DNA from 3 places in the Mesorhizobium sp. P171375 genome. Region 3 is predicted to be linked to each of the others. Evidence: riboswitches for the same ligand, from Rfam matches in the RefSeq annotation. Region 3 holds a riboswitch; each other region holds the start of a gene.
The links. A riboswitch is a leader RNA that binds a small molecule or an ion and turns the genes downstream of it on or off. The one in region 3 is predicted to bind cobalamin.
Positions count from the first base shown of each region.

Region 1: linked by a shared signal. The riboswitch ahead of ACYHH6_RS06850 (aromatic ring-hydroxylating oxygenase subunit alpha) and the one ahead of metE (5-methyltetrahydropteroyltriglutamate--homocysteine S-methyltransferase) in region 3 are both predicted to bind cobalamin.
Region 2: linked by a shared signal. The riboswitch ahead of ACYHH6_RS25640 (CbtB domain-containing protein) and the one ahead of metE (5-methyltetrahydropteroyltriglutamate--homocysteine S-methyltransferase) in region 3 are both predicted to bind cobalamin.

Region 1 is NZ_JBYNWF010000001.1:1,380,572-1,384,709, forward strand. It holds gene ACYHH6_RS06830 (ABC transporter ATP-binding protein) at 1-752, shown strand, start outside; gene ACYHH6_RS06835 (DUF680 domain-containing protein) at 825-1,064, opposite strand; gene ACYHH6_RS06840 (DUF680 domain-containing protein) at 1,188-1,391, opposite strand; gene ACYHH6_RS06845 (DUF680 domain-containing protein) at 1,472-1,675, opposite strand; cobalamin riboswitch at 2,179-2,380, shown strand; gene ACYHH6_RS06850 (aromatic ring-hydroxylating oxygenase subunit alpha) at 2,498-3,745, shown strand; gene ACYHH6_RS06855 (FAD-binding oxidoreductase) at 3,783-4,138, shown strand, end outside.
Region 2 is NZ_JBYNWF010000001.1:5,258,392-5,262,529, reverse strand. It holds gene ACYHH6_RS25650 (aromatic ring-hydroxylating oxygenase subunit alpha) at 1-934, opposite strand, end outside; gene ACYHH6_RS25645 (gamma-glutamylcyclotransferase) at 1,054-1,746, shown strand; cobalamin riboswitch at 1,814-2,008, shown strand; gene ACYHH6_RS25640 (CbtB domain-containing protein) at 2,045-2,224, shown strand; gene ACYHH6_RS25635 (CbtA family protein) at 2,240-3,019, shown strand; gene cobU (bifunctional adenosylcobinamide kinase/adenosylcobinamide-phosphate guanylyltransferase) at 3,012-3,524, shown strand; gene cobO (cob(I)yrinic acid a,c-diamide adenosyltransferase) at 3,524-4,138, shown strand.
Region 3 is NZ_JBYNWF010000001.1:2,102,084-2,106,221, reverse strand. It holds gene metK (methionine adenosyltransferase) at 1-574, shown strand, start outside; gene ACYHH6_RS10075 (adenosine kinase) at 683-1,675, shown strand; gene ACYHH6_RS10070 (hypothetical protein) at 1,676-1,945, shown strand; cobalamin riboswitch at 2,083-2,279, shown strand; gene metE (5-methyltetrahydropteroyltriglutamate--homocysteine S-methyltransferase) at 2,374-4,138, shown strand, end outside.

The DNA of each region.
Region 1 (4,138 bases), 720 kb from region 3:
TGCAGCTGACCAAATATCTCGACCGTCTGCCCAAGGCGATGTCGGGCGGCCAGCGCCAGCGCGTCGCCATCGGCCGCGCCATCGTGCGCAATCCGAAAGTGTTTCTGTTCGACGAGCCGCTGTCGAACCTCGACGCGGCGCTGCGCGTCGCCACCCGCATCGAGATCGCCAAGCTCAAGGAATCGATGCCGGCTACAACGATGATCTACGTCACCCATGATCAGGTCGAGGCGATGACGCTGGCCGACCGCATCGTGGTGCTGAAGGACGGCCATATCGAACAGGTCGGCACGCCGATGGACCTCTACAAGAAGCCCGGCAATCTGTTCGTCGCCCAGTTCATCGGCTCGCCGGCCATGAATATCTTGCCGGCGACAATCGACAAGACCGGCGATCCGACCATCGTCAGCCATGTCGGCGGCCGCAAGGCGACGGTGCCGATTGCGACGCCGGCGTCCGCCAAGGGCGCGGCGGTCAGCTTCGGCGTGCGGCCGGAAGATCTGTCGGCCGCCACCGGCACTGAGTATCTTTTCGAAGGCGTGGTGGACTATGTCGAGCAGCTCGGCGAGGTCCAGCTGGTCTATGTCGACATCGGCCGCGCCGACCTGCCGCTGGTGACCAAGCTGCCCGGCAATGTCGAGGTCAAGCGCGGGGCGAAGCTGCGGCTGACTGCGGATGCCGGCGACCTGCACATATTTGACGCCGAGGGACATTCCTTCTCGCTCAAGCCCGTGGAAGTGAAGGCGGCCTGAGATCGGCGCGTCGTATCGGCATAAAAAGAGCGGCGGGCTAGGCCCGCCGCTCTTTTTTGCAAACTTCGGCTGTTAGCGGTTGCCGAAGAGGTTCCGGTCGCTGCCTTGCGGGGCGGGCTTCTGCACGTCACCCGACGAGTTCAACAGCTTGTAGACCGGCGAACCGGTGTTCGGTACCGACGACGTCCGGGTGTTGTCTACGTTGACGGTCGCCTGGTTGTCGACGGCGCTACCGCCGACATTGTCGTTGCGGGCATAAGCACTGCCGGCGGCAACCAAAAGCGCAGCGGCAGCAAGAGCAATCTTCTTCATGTCAAGTCTCCTGAATTTCCATCATGTGGCGGAGCGGCCGATAGTCCCGCCGCTCTCCGGCTTGTTCGATGTTCGACTGGGATCGTTGTCCGAAAAACTCTGAGGTCAGATCCCGATCGTCTGTTAGCGACCGAAGAGGTTACGGTCGGCGCCCTGTGCGGGGGCCTGAGCAGCCGAATCCGACTTCGCAACCGAAGCCGTGTGGCCACTATCGGTCGACGTAACCGCAGGCTGGTTGGCGCCGTTCGAACCATAGTTGTCACTGGCGGCGAAGGCGCTGCCGGTGATGGCCAAAACGGCGGCGGCAGTAAGGATGATCTTTTTCATTTTAAATACTCCTGAATTTCTTCGAGATCCCAAGAGCAGCGGACAGGCCGCCACGCTTTTGTTTGGATCGGGATCAGCTGTTAACGGCCGAAGAGGTTGCGGTCGCTGCCCTGAACGACGGGCTGCTTGTCAGCGGGCGCCGACTTCTGAATGGAAGCCGTATACGAGCTGTCAACCGCGGCAGCGGGCTGGTTCGCACCATTGGAACCATAATTGTCGCTACCAGCGAAGGCGCTGCCGGTGATGGCCAAAACGGCGGCGGCAGTAAGGATGATCTTTTTCATTTTTAGTACTCCAGTTTTGCTGTCCGTCTAGCGGCGTGTGGTGGGAGCAATTCGCGTCGTTCGGACAAGCCCCGATGTGGGAAAGCCATAGGCTGGTTTCCAATCACGAAGTTGTTCCGGCTGGGCCATGATTTCACCTCTTGTAATTTTCATAAGCATGCCTATCATCTAACTTTGTGTAAATAATACAAAGGCTTATGTGACCATGCCGTCTGGCTCACCGAGTGTGTCCGGGCGTCAGCGTTCACACCGTCCTGCACGCATTGTCAACAGAAACGAACCGTTCGGTTCGATTTTAGAAACTGCTAATAGTCACTTTTCGATACTGTTGACGTGTTTTCCCTTAGTCGGCAGTCTGATTCGAGGTGATTTTGCGAGGGCCGCGATCCGCCCCGAAAACAACACCGTCAGCCCCACGATCGTCTGCCGCCGCGTTTGTCGTGCGTGTCGCGCCGCATGGAGACGATGTCGCTTTCATGCCGATGTCGCGATCGCTGCCGTGATTAGATGATCGCATCTCAGGTGCCGCTTCGTGACGACGCAGCGGAGAATTGGGAAGCCGGTCAGAATCCGGCGCTGCCCCCGCAACGGTGGTGGAGTTGAAGTCGCAACGGGAGACCACTGGGCAATAGCCTGGGAAGGTGTCGCGATGGTCCGCAAGGACAACTCCAGAGCCCGGAAACCAGCCCGAGATGCTTGAACTCGACTGATCGCGGTGGGCGGTCAAGAGGTGGATAGTGCATGTCCGGCATCGCGCCGGCATGCGGCCGATCCTTCCTCCATCACCACCAAGTTCAGTCCTTAAACCACGAGGACAGAACTATGGATGCACGCAACGACATGCTGAGGCTCTTGAACGGCCGCAAGCAAGGCTTTTCGCTCGAGCAGCCCTTCTACACCGACCCGGACTACTTCAAGCTCGACATGGAGCTGATCTGGTATCGCGACTGGCTGTTCATCGGCCATGATTGCGAGCTGCCGAAGCCCGGCAGTTATATCACCGTGCAGATCGGCGACTATCCGGTGGTGCTGGTCCGCGACCAGAAGGGCAACATCAACGCCTTTCACAATTCCTGCCGCCATCGCGGCAGCCGGGTCTGCAACACCGAGAAAGGCACGGCGGCAAAGCTCGTCTGCCCCTATCACCAGTGGACCTACGAACTCGATGGCCGACTGCTGTTTGCCCGCCAGATGGCCGAGGGTTTCGACAAGAGCCAGTTCGGCCTGAAGCCGGTCGCCTGCGAAAGTGTGGCCGGCTACATCTTCATCTGCCTGGCGAAAGAACCTGCAGACTTCGCGCCGATGCGCGCCATGATCGAGCCCTACCTCAAGCCGCACCGGCTGAGCGAAGCCAAGGTCGCCTTCGAGTCGACGATCATCGAGAAGGGCAACTGGAAGCTGGTCTGGGAAAACAACCGCGAGTGCTATCACTGCGCCGGCAACCATCCGGAGCTGTGCAAGACATTTCCAGAAGCGCCGACGGTGACCGGCGTGCAGGGCGCCGACAGCGATCCGGAGATGCTGGCGCACTGGGCAAAATGCGAGGCTGCGGGCCTGCCGAGCAAGTTCCGCATCGATCCGGCCGGACAGTATCGCGCCACCCGCGCGCCGCTGCTGCGCGATGCCGTCAGCTATACGATGACGGGAAAGCGCGCGGTGACGAAGAACCTTTCCGACAGCGTTGCCGCCGATCGCATCGGCACCTTGATGCACTACCACTATCCGACGACCTGGAACCACATCCTGATCGACCATGCGGTCACCTTCCGGGTGCTGCCGATCAGCGCCACTGAAACCGCGGTGACGACCAAGTGGCTGGTGCACAAGGATGCGGTCGAGGGTGTCGACTACAACCTTGAAGAGCTCACGCATGTCTGGACCGAGACCAACGACCAGGACCGTCGCATCGTCGAGGAAAATGCCTTCGGCATCCTGTCTCCCGCCTATGAGCCGGGCCCCTATTCGGAGCTGCACGAGGGCGGCGTGATCCAGTTCGTCGAATGGTACGCAGCCTTCATCGGTCCCCGCCTTGCCGAAGGCGGTCGGCCGGCGCTGCGCAGCGTCGCGTGAGCGCAAGCAGGCGAAGAAGGACCAGAGGATGAATGCGATGACGGATCTTGGCCTCTATCGCCATCTCGACCAGATGGCGCCGTGGAACGACAGGCTGCAGGTGCTGGAAGTGATCGGCGTCAGCGACGAGGCGCCGGACGTCAAGACCTTCACCTTCCGCTCCGACAACCAGACCTGGTTCCGCTACAAGCCGGGCCAGTTCGTGACGCTGGAGCTGCCGACACCGGACGGGCCGCTGATGCGCACCTATACGCTGTCGTCCTCGCCGTCGCGGCCGTTTTCGATTGCGGTGACGGTCAAGGCGCAGGCCGGCAGCATCGGCACACGCTGGATGTTCGACCATCTGGTGCCCGGCTCGCACGTCAAGGCCTACGGACCGGCCGGCGACTTTTC
Region 2 (4,138 bases), 3.2 Mb from region 3:
GCTCGGGGCCGAGCGGTGTGAGCCGTACGGTCCTGACATAGTCGACATGGCCGACGATGAACATCGACGGCAGGCTGGTGGCATAGGTCTGGCCGGCTGCACGCTCGGCCAGCGTCAGGCCGGAGAAGACCGGGCCATGGACATGGCCGTCGCGCGACCAGGTCTCGGCGCCGGCGCGCAAGCCGCCGGAAAACTCCGGCGCGTCATTGTCGGCATGGCGGACCCAGTCGGGGTCGTCGTGCCGGCTCATCAGGCCGCGGCCGTAGATCGGCACTAGCCGCGACAGGTCCTTGTGGACGCCAGGGCAGTGCAGGCACTCGTTGAAGTTCTCCCAAAAGATCTTCCAGTTGCAATTCATCACCTTGCGCAGGACATGGCCTGATACCAGCGTTTCCAGCGGCCAGTTGCCGAGGTTGCCGGAAGCCGGATCGAAGGATGACGCAGCCGTACCGTCGACGCTTTCAGCAAGGTTGATGAAGACAAAGCCGCGCCAGACCGACAGCGCCACCCGATAGAGCGGATGATCGGCCTTGTCGAAACCGTCGGGCAGCGATTTCGAGGGAACGCGCACGAGATCGCCGCGCAGCGAATAGGACCAGGCGTGGTAGGGGCACGTGATCAGCCGCGCCTTCAGCCGGCCCTCGCTCTCCTGGCAAAGCTGCGAGCCGCGATGCCGGCAAGTGTTGTGGAAGGCGCGCAGTTCGCCGGTGTCGTCGCGTAGCACGACAATTTCCTGCGTGCCGACACGAAATGTCCTGAACGCCAAAGGCTGGGCAAGGTCAGCCTCGCGGCAGACGAGCAGCCAGTTTTTGTACCAGATGGCGTCGAGATCGCGCTGGTAGGCGCCGGCGTCCCAATAGGCCGAGGACGCCAGCGTCGGCTCGGCCTTCGTCAGGCCGTTATAGGGGTCGCGCTGGCTCGGGCTGGGTTGCATGGCTGGCTTCCTCCGGTATACGCCAGCCGACACCCCGGCAAATCGTTTGTCAATCAGGGTGCGGCATTGCCGGTTTGGGGCGCGGCGCATAATCATATCGGCACATTGGGGGGTGGAAATTGGCCGCACGACAGATGTCGCTTACGCCGGAGCTGGTCGCGCGCTGCTGGCGCGAGATCAGGGACCCCGGGCCGGATCCGGACTCGATGCATTTGGATGACAGCGACTATGATTCGCTGCTGGATGAATTGCAGGCCGAGCTTCCGGACACCGAGCCGATGTGGCTGTTCGGCTATGGCTCGCTGATCTGGAAACCGGAAATTGATTATGTCGAGGACCGTGTCGCCCTGGCGCGCGGCTGGCACCGCTCCTTTTGCATGAACATGACGCGCTGGCGGGGCACCAAGGAAAGCCCCGGCCTGATGATGGCACTCGACAGCGGCGGACAGTGCAAAGGCGTTGCCTTCCGGCTGGCCGACGACAACAGGCGCCAGCAACTGGGCCGGCTGTTCCGACGCGAAGTCACGCTGAAGCCGACAAGCTACCGGCCGCGCATGCTGAAGCTTGCAAGCGAGGCCGGTCCGCTCAGGGCGCTGGCTTTCGTCATCAATCGCAACGGCCTGACCTATTCCGGTCCGCTCGACGAGGCGAAGGTCGTCGAGCGGCTGGCCACATCCTGCGGGCACTGGGGGTCGGGCGCCGACTATCTCTACAACACGGTGAAGAATCTGGAGGAGCGCGGCATTCACGACCGCCATCTGTGGCGGCTGCAGCGGCTGGTTGCCGAGCGGATCACCGCCTTGAACCCGTAACGCCGCATGGCGCATTCGCGCTGTTGGCCGGCGGAATTTGGTTTGCCGGATGCGGCTGTTTCAGCCTATAGTCACGCATGTCGTCGGTTCCGTTAGGGACCAAGAGGGAATGCGGTGAGGGCTGACTTGTTGCCCAATGCCGTGGCTGCCCCCGCAACTGTGTGCGGTAGTCCTCTCCAAGCCACTGAGGATTTTTCTTCGGGAAGGTGGGGAAGGGCGCTGATCCGCGAGCCAGGAGACCTGCCGGCGACAGGGAACTGACTTCGATGCCCTCGGGTGGAGGGCGAAAGGACAAGATATGAATACCGCTTCCGTCTCCCTCGGCGCTTCCGTCTCCTCGCAGTCGCGCTTCATGCAGCTCGTGCTTAGCGCGTTTCTGGGCATTTTCGTCATCGGCGTTGTCGGCTTCTCGCATATCGATGCGGTCCACAATGCCGCGCACGACTATCGCCATTCGATGGCGTTTCCCTGCCACTGACGAGGACCTGACATCATGAATCTGTTTCGCAACGTCGTGTTCGTCGCGGCGATCGCCGGGCTCGTGGCCGGCGTCGTTCTCGCGTGCATGCAGGCCTATGCCACCGTGCCGCTCATCCTGAAGGCGGAAGTCTTCGAACAGGCCGGCGGTGGCCATCAACATGAGCATGCCGCAGCGCCCGCCGCCAACGCTACGGACACCAATGCCATGAGCAGCGCAGCACCCGCACCGGCTGAAGCAGCCGCACCGGCGGAGGACGAAGGCTGGGCACCGGCCGACGGCTTCGAGCGCTTCGCCTTCAGCGTGCTGGCCAATATCGTCACCGGCATCGGTTTCGCGCTGGTCCTGGTGGCGGTTTCCGAATTCGCCGGCGGCATCGGCAACTGGCGCCAGGGCGTGTTCTGGGGTCTGGCCGGCTTTGCCGTGTTCACGCTGGCGCCGGGCCTCGGCCTGCCGCCGGAACTGCCGGCGATGCCGGCGGCCGACCTCACCCAGCGCCAGATCTGGTGGTGGGCAACGGTGGCGGCGACCGCGGCCGGTCTCGGCCTGATCGCCTTCCGCAAATCGCTGCCGCTGGCGATCCTGGCCGTGGCCCTGATCGTGGCGCCGCATATTGTCGGCGCGCCGCAGCCGGACAGCTTCGAGACGCCGATCCCCGAAGGCCTGCATCACCAGTTCGTGGTGGCGGTGACAGTAACCAATCTGGTGTTCTGGCTGGTGCTCGGCGCCGTTATCGGCGTGGTGCGCGGGCGCTTCACCGGCACCGCGACCAGCCTGCGCGACAGCTTTGCCTGATCGCAGTTTGACCTTCATCATCGGCGGTGCGCGCTCCGGCAAGAGCGCGCACGCCGAAACCCTGGTGACGGCGTTGCCGCCGTCATGGGCCTATATCGCCACCGCTGAAGCCTATGACGATGAGATGCGTGCGCGCATTGCGCTGCATCGGTCGCGACGCGGCGAGGGCTGGACGACCATCGATGCGCCGCTCGATCTTGCCGGCGCGCTCGAGGCCTTGCCCGACAACCAGCCGGTGCTCGTCGATTGCCTGACGCTGTGGCTGACCAATCATATGCTGGCCGATCATGATCTCGAGGCGCAATGCCGGCGGTTGGCCGATGTGCTTTCGCAGCCGCGCGGACTGTGGTTCGTTGTCTCAAACGAAGTCGGACAAGGCATCGTGCCGGACAATGCGCTGGCACGCCGGTTCCGCGATGCCGCCGGCCGGCTCAACCAGCAGGTCGCGGCAATTGCCGATACGGTGCTATTGATGGTGGCCGGGCTGCCACTCAAGGTGAAATGATGACCGACATCGACGCAACAGACGAGGAACGCCACCGCGCCAAGATGGCCAAGCGCAAGGCGGTGCAGGACGCCGAGGTTGCCGAAAAGACGGTCGAGAAGGGACTGCTCATCGTCAACACCGGACCCGGCAAGGGCAAAACCACAGCTGCCTTCGGCCTGGCGCTGCGCATGCTCGGCTATGGCAAGCGCGTCGGCGTCGTGCAGTTCATCAAGGGCAAATGGCACACCGGCGAAAAGGATGGCTTCGCCGCGTTCGGCGACCGCGTCGTCTGGCACACGATGGGCGAAGGTTTCACCTGGGAAACGCAGGATCTGAAGCGCGACATCGCTGCGGCAGAAGCGGCCTGGGCCAAGGCACAGGAACTGATCGCCGATCCGTCGATCAGCCTTGTGGTGCTCGACGAACTGAACATTGCGCTGCGCTACGACTATCTCGATCTCGACAAGGTCGTGGCGGCCCTAAAGGCCCGGCGCGGAGGCCTGCATGTCGTCGTCACCGGCCGCAACGCCAAGCCGGCGCTGGTCGAGGCAGCGGATCTTGTCACGGAAATGAGCGTGACCAAGCATCATTTTTCTGCGGGCGTGAAAGCGCAGCAGGGGATCGAGTTTTAG
Region 3 (4,138 bases):
TGTCCGCGAGGGCGTCATTGAGGAAATCATAAAGCCTGTCCTGCCGACCCACCTGGAGACGGAAGGCATCAGAATTCTGGTCAACCCGACGGGGCGGTTCGTAGTCGGCGGGCCGCGCGGCGACTGCGGTCTCACTGGACGCAAGATCATCGTCGATTCCTATGGCGGGATGGGTCGTCATGGCGGCGGCGCCTTCTCGGGCAAGGACCCGTCCAAGGTTGACCGCTCGGCTGCCTATGCAGCCCGCTATGTCGCAAAGAACATCGTCGCTAGCGGACTTGCGGACGTGTGCGAGGTGCAGCTTGCTTACGCAATCGGCGTGGCCAGTCCGGTTTCCGTCATGGTCAACACGTTCGGGACAGCCAGGGTTGAGGAAAGCAGGATCGAGCGCCTCATTCTTGAGTTGTTCGATCTCAGACCGAAAGGCATTATCAAGATGCTTGATCTCTTACGCCCTATATACCGCAATACAGCGACCTATGGCCATTTCGGCCGTGAAGAGCCTGATTTCACCTGGGAGAAGACAGACAGGGCGGACGAATTGCGTCGCGAGGCAGGACTCGCCGCCCCGTGAGAGCCGCCGGCGAACGGATTGGCAAGCGGAAAGCCCATTTCCACCGGGCAGACCCGCGCCTGGCAGGCGTGGCGAGAAGCCGGCTCGGGTTTTTTGGCGGAGACATTGATGCCGGATTATGACGTGCTTTGCATCGGCAATGCCATTGTCGACATCATCGCCCAGTGCGACGAGGCATTCCTCGAGATCAACGGCATCATCAAGGGCGCGATGAACCTGATCGACACGCGCCGCGCCGAACTGCTCTACAGCCGCATGGGGCCGGCGATCGAGGCCTCGGGCGGCAGCGCCGGCAACACGGCGGCCGGCGTCGCCAGCTTCGGCGGCCGCGCCGCCTTCTTCGGCAAGGTGTCGAACGATCCGCTCGGCGAAATCTACGCCCATGACATCCATGCCCAGGGCGTTGCCTTCGACACCAGGCCGCTTGAGGGACAGCCGCCGACGGCGCGCTCGATGATATTCGTCACCCCCGATGGCGAGCGTTCGATGAACACCTATCTCGGCGCCTGCGTCGAACTCGGCCCGGAAGACGTCGAGGCCGACAAGGCATCCGGCGCCAAGGTTACCTATTTCGAGGGCTATCTGTGGGATCCGCCGCGCGCCAAGGAGGCGATCCGGCAGACGGCGAAGCTCGCACACGAGGCCGGGCGCGAAGTGTCGATGACGTTGTCGGATTCGTTCTGCGTCGACCGCTACCGGGACGAGTTCCTCGAGCTGATGCGCTCGGGCACTGTCGACATCGTCTTTGCCAACAGCCACGAGATCAAGTCGCTCTACCAGACAAAATCCTTCGACGAGGCGCTGGCTCAGATCCGCAAGGACTGCAAGATTGCCGCCGTCACCCGTTCCGAAAAAGGCTCGGTGATCGTGCGCGGCGACGAGACCGTGGTCATCGAGGCGACCGCCATCAAGGAGTTGGTCGACACCACCGGCGCCGGCGACCTCTACGCCGCCGGTTTCCTGCATGGCTACACGCAGGGCCGCAACCTCAAGACCTGCGGCGACCTTGGCTCGCTGGCGGCCGGCCTGGTGATCCAGCAGATCGGCCCAAGGCCAAGGCAGAATTTGCGCCGCGAGGCGGAAGGGGCTGGGTTGCTGTAGATGCGCCGGCAACTAACCAGCCGCCCTACTGACGCGATGACCGCAGTGGCGGAACTGTGTCAAAGCTCGCTGATAGCGACAGCCATTCGCTTCGGAGAACTGACCCATGCTGCTGCCGTGAAGCTCGCTGGAGGAGCGGTGCAAGGCGTGCTTGCCATGACGGCATTCACCGTCATCCAGATCGTCACCAGCATTTTCCAGAAGCTCAGCTTGGGGAAGGCCAGTAAGGTTCCTGAGGTAACGGAGAACTCGCGGCGTCCGTCGGACTGACTTGCGATCACGTCCCACGATGCCGAATGCGGGGAGCAGACTGAATATTTCACAATGCTAGACAAAGGCGTAAAAGCGCGATCACATAACGACATAAACATTTCGTTATGCGTCATTGACAAAAGAGCGAACTGCTGTGATTGTCTGCGTGTCGTGGTTCTCGCGTGCGGCGCTGCCGCAGCGGAGCTAAGAGGGAAGCCGGTGCGATGCCGGCGCTGCCCCCGCAACTGTTAGCGGCGAGCCAACACACGTCACTGAGGCGAATACCCTCAGGAAGACGGGTAGAGGCTATGACCCCGCGAGCCAGGAGACCTGCCACGCGAATTACGTCCACGGGCGGGGTGTCTCGGTGGCCGCTGCAACCCGGCGTTGATGCCGGCCTGCTAGCGCCTTCCTTGTCACCGACGCCCCAATCATCGGGGTATGACATGACTGTCTCTCAGCAAATTCCTGTAGCAACGCTCGGCGTGCCGCGCTTCGGTCGTCGGCGAGAACTGAAATTCGCGCTTGAAAGCTACTGGTCCGGAACATCTTCCGCTGGCGACCTTCTCACGACGTCGAAGGCGCTCCGTGCCGCTAGCTGGGAAGAGCAGCGCGATCGCGGCGTGTCGAAAATCCCGTCGAACGACTTCTCGCTTTACGACCATGTGCTCGACACCGCAGCCATGGTCGGGGCCGTTCCATCCCGTTACGGCTGGAATAGCGGCGAGGTCCCACTTGACATCTACTTCGCAATGGCGCGCGGCTACCAGGGTCAGACGCAGGATTGTGGACACGCTGGTTACCAGGAGGAGGCTCATGGACCTGGTGTAACCGCGATGGAAATGACCAAGTGGTTTGACACCAACTACCACTACATTGTGCCGGAACTCGATGATGATCAGACGTTCGCCCTCTCGTCATCGAAGCCGGTCGATTACTTCCTCGAGGCTAAAGCTCTCGGCATTCACACACGCCCAGTCATCCTTGGACCCATCACCTTCCTCAAGCTGGCGAAATCGCCTGCCGAGGGGTTCGGTCCCATCGCGCTCCTACCGCGGCTGCTGCCGGTTTACGAGCAGCTTCTGGAGAGGCTGAAGCTGTCGGGAGCCGACTGGGTGCAGATCGATGAGCCAGCGCTTGTCCTCGATCTGAACCCGAACGAACGAGCTGCGTTCGAATTCGCCTATGGCCAGCTGTCGAAAGCCGCGCCCGAGCTGAAGATCATGCTGGCTACGTATTTCGGGTCGCTGGGAGACAATCTCGAAACCGCGATTTCTCTGCCCCTGGCCGGCCTGCATATTGATCTCGTGCGCGCTCCCGAGCAGCTGGAAACGGTGGCTCGGCTCGCTCCGAAGGATCTGGTGCTCTCGCTTGGCTTGATCGATGGCCGCAACGTCTGGCGTGCGAACCTGCCCGCCATTCTCGACCGCATCAAAGCGATCGTCGCCGGCTGGCCCTTGGACCGCGTCGAGATCGCGCCTTCTTGCTCGATGCTGCATGTGCCGATTGATCTGCGCATGGAGACGGAACTCGACGCGGACATCAGGTCGTGGCTCGCCTTCGCGGCCCAGAAGACCGACGAGCTGGTCTTGCTGGCCCGGGCCCTGTCCCAAGGCAGGGATGCGGTGGCAGGCGCGTTGAAAGCGTCTGCCGAGGCTGCCGCCACGCGCGTGACATCCACGAGGATCCATGACCCGCTTGTTCAGGGGCGGATCGCTAGCATTGAGGACAGCGCGAAGCGACGAGAGAGCGCTTTTGGCGAGCGCTCCAGAGTCCAGGCCGGCTCACTCGGGCTGCCGCCGTTCCCGACGACGACCATCGGGTCCTTCCCGCAGACGCCGCAGGTACGCAAGGCGCGGGCCGCTCATGCGAAGGGCCAGCTGAGCTATGTCGACTATGAGACGTTCCTGAAGAAGGAGATCGAGGCTGCAATTCGCTGGCAGGAAGAGATCGGGCTGGACGTGCTGGTGCATGGTGAGTTCGAGCGAAACGACATGGTACAGCATTTCGGCGAGCAGTTGTCCGGCTTCGCGCTCACCCAGCATGCCTGGGTACAAAGCTATGGGTCGCGCTACGTGCGTCCCCCCATCATTTTCGGCGACGTATCGAGGCGCAATCCGATGACAGTGCGCTGGTGGCAATTCGCCCAGTCGCTTACGGAAAAGCCCGTGAAGGGAATGCTCACAGGCCCAGTCACCATTCTCAACTGGT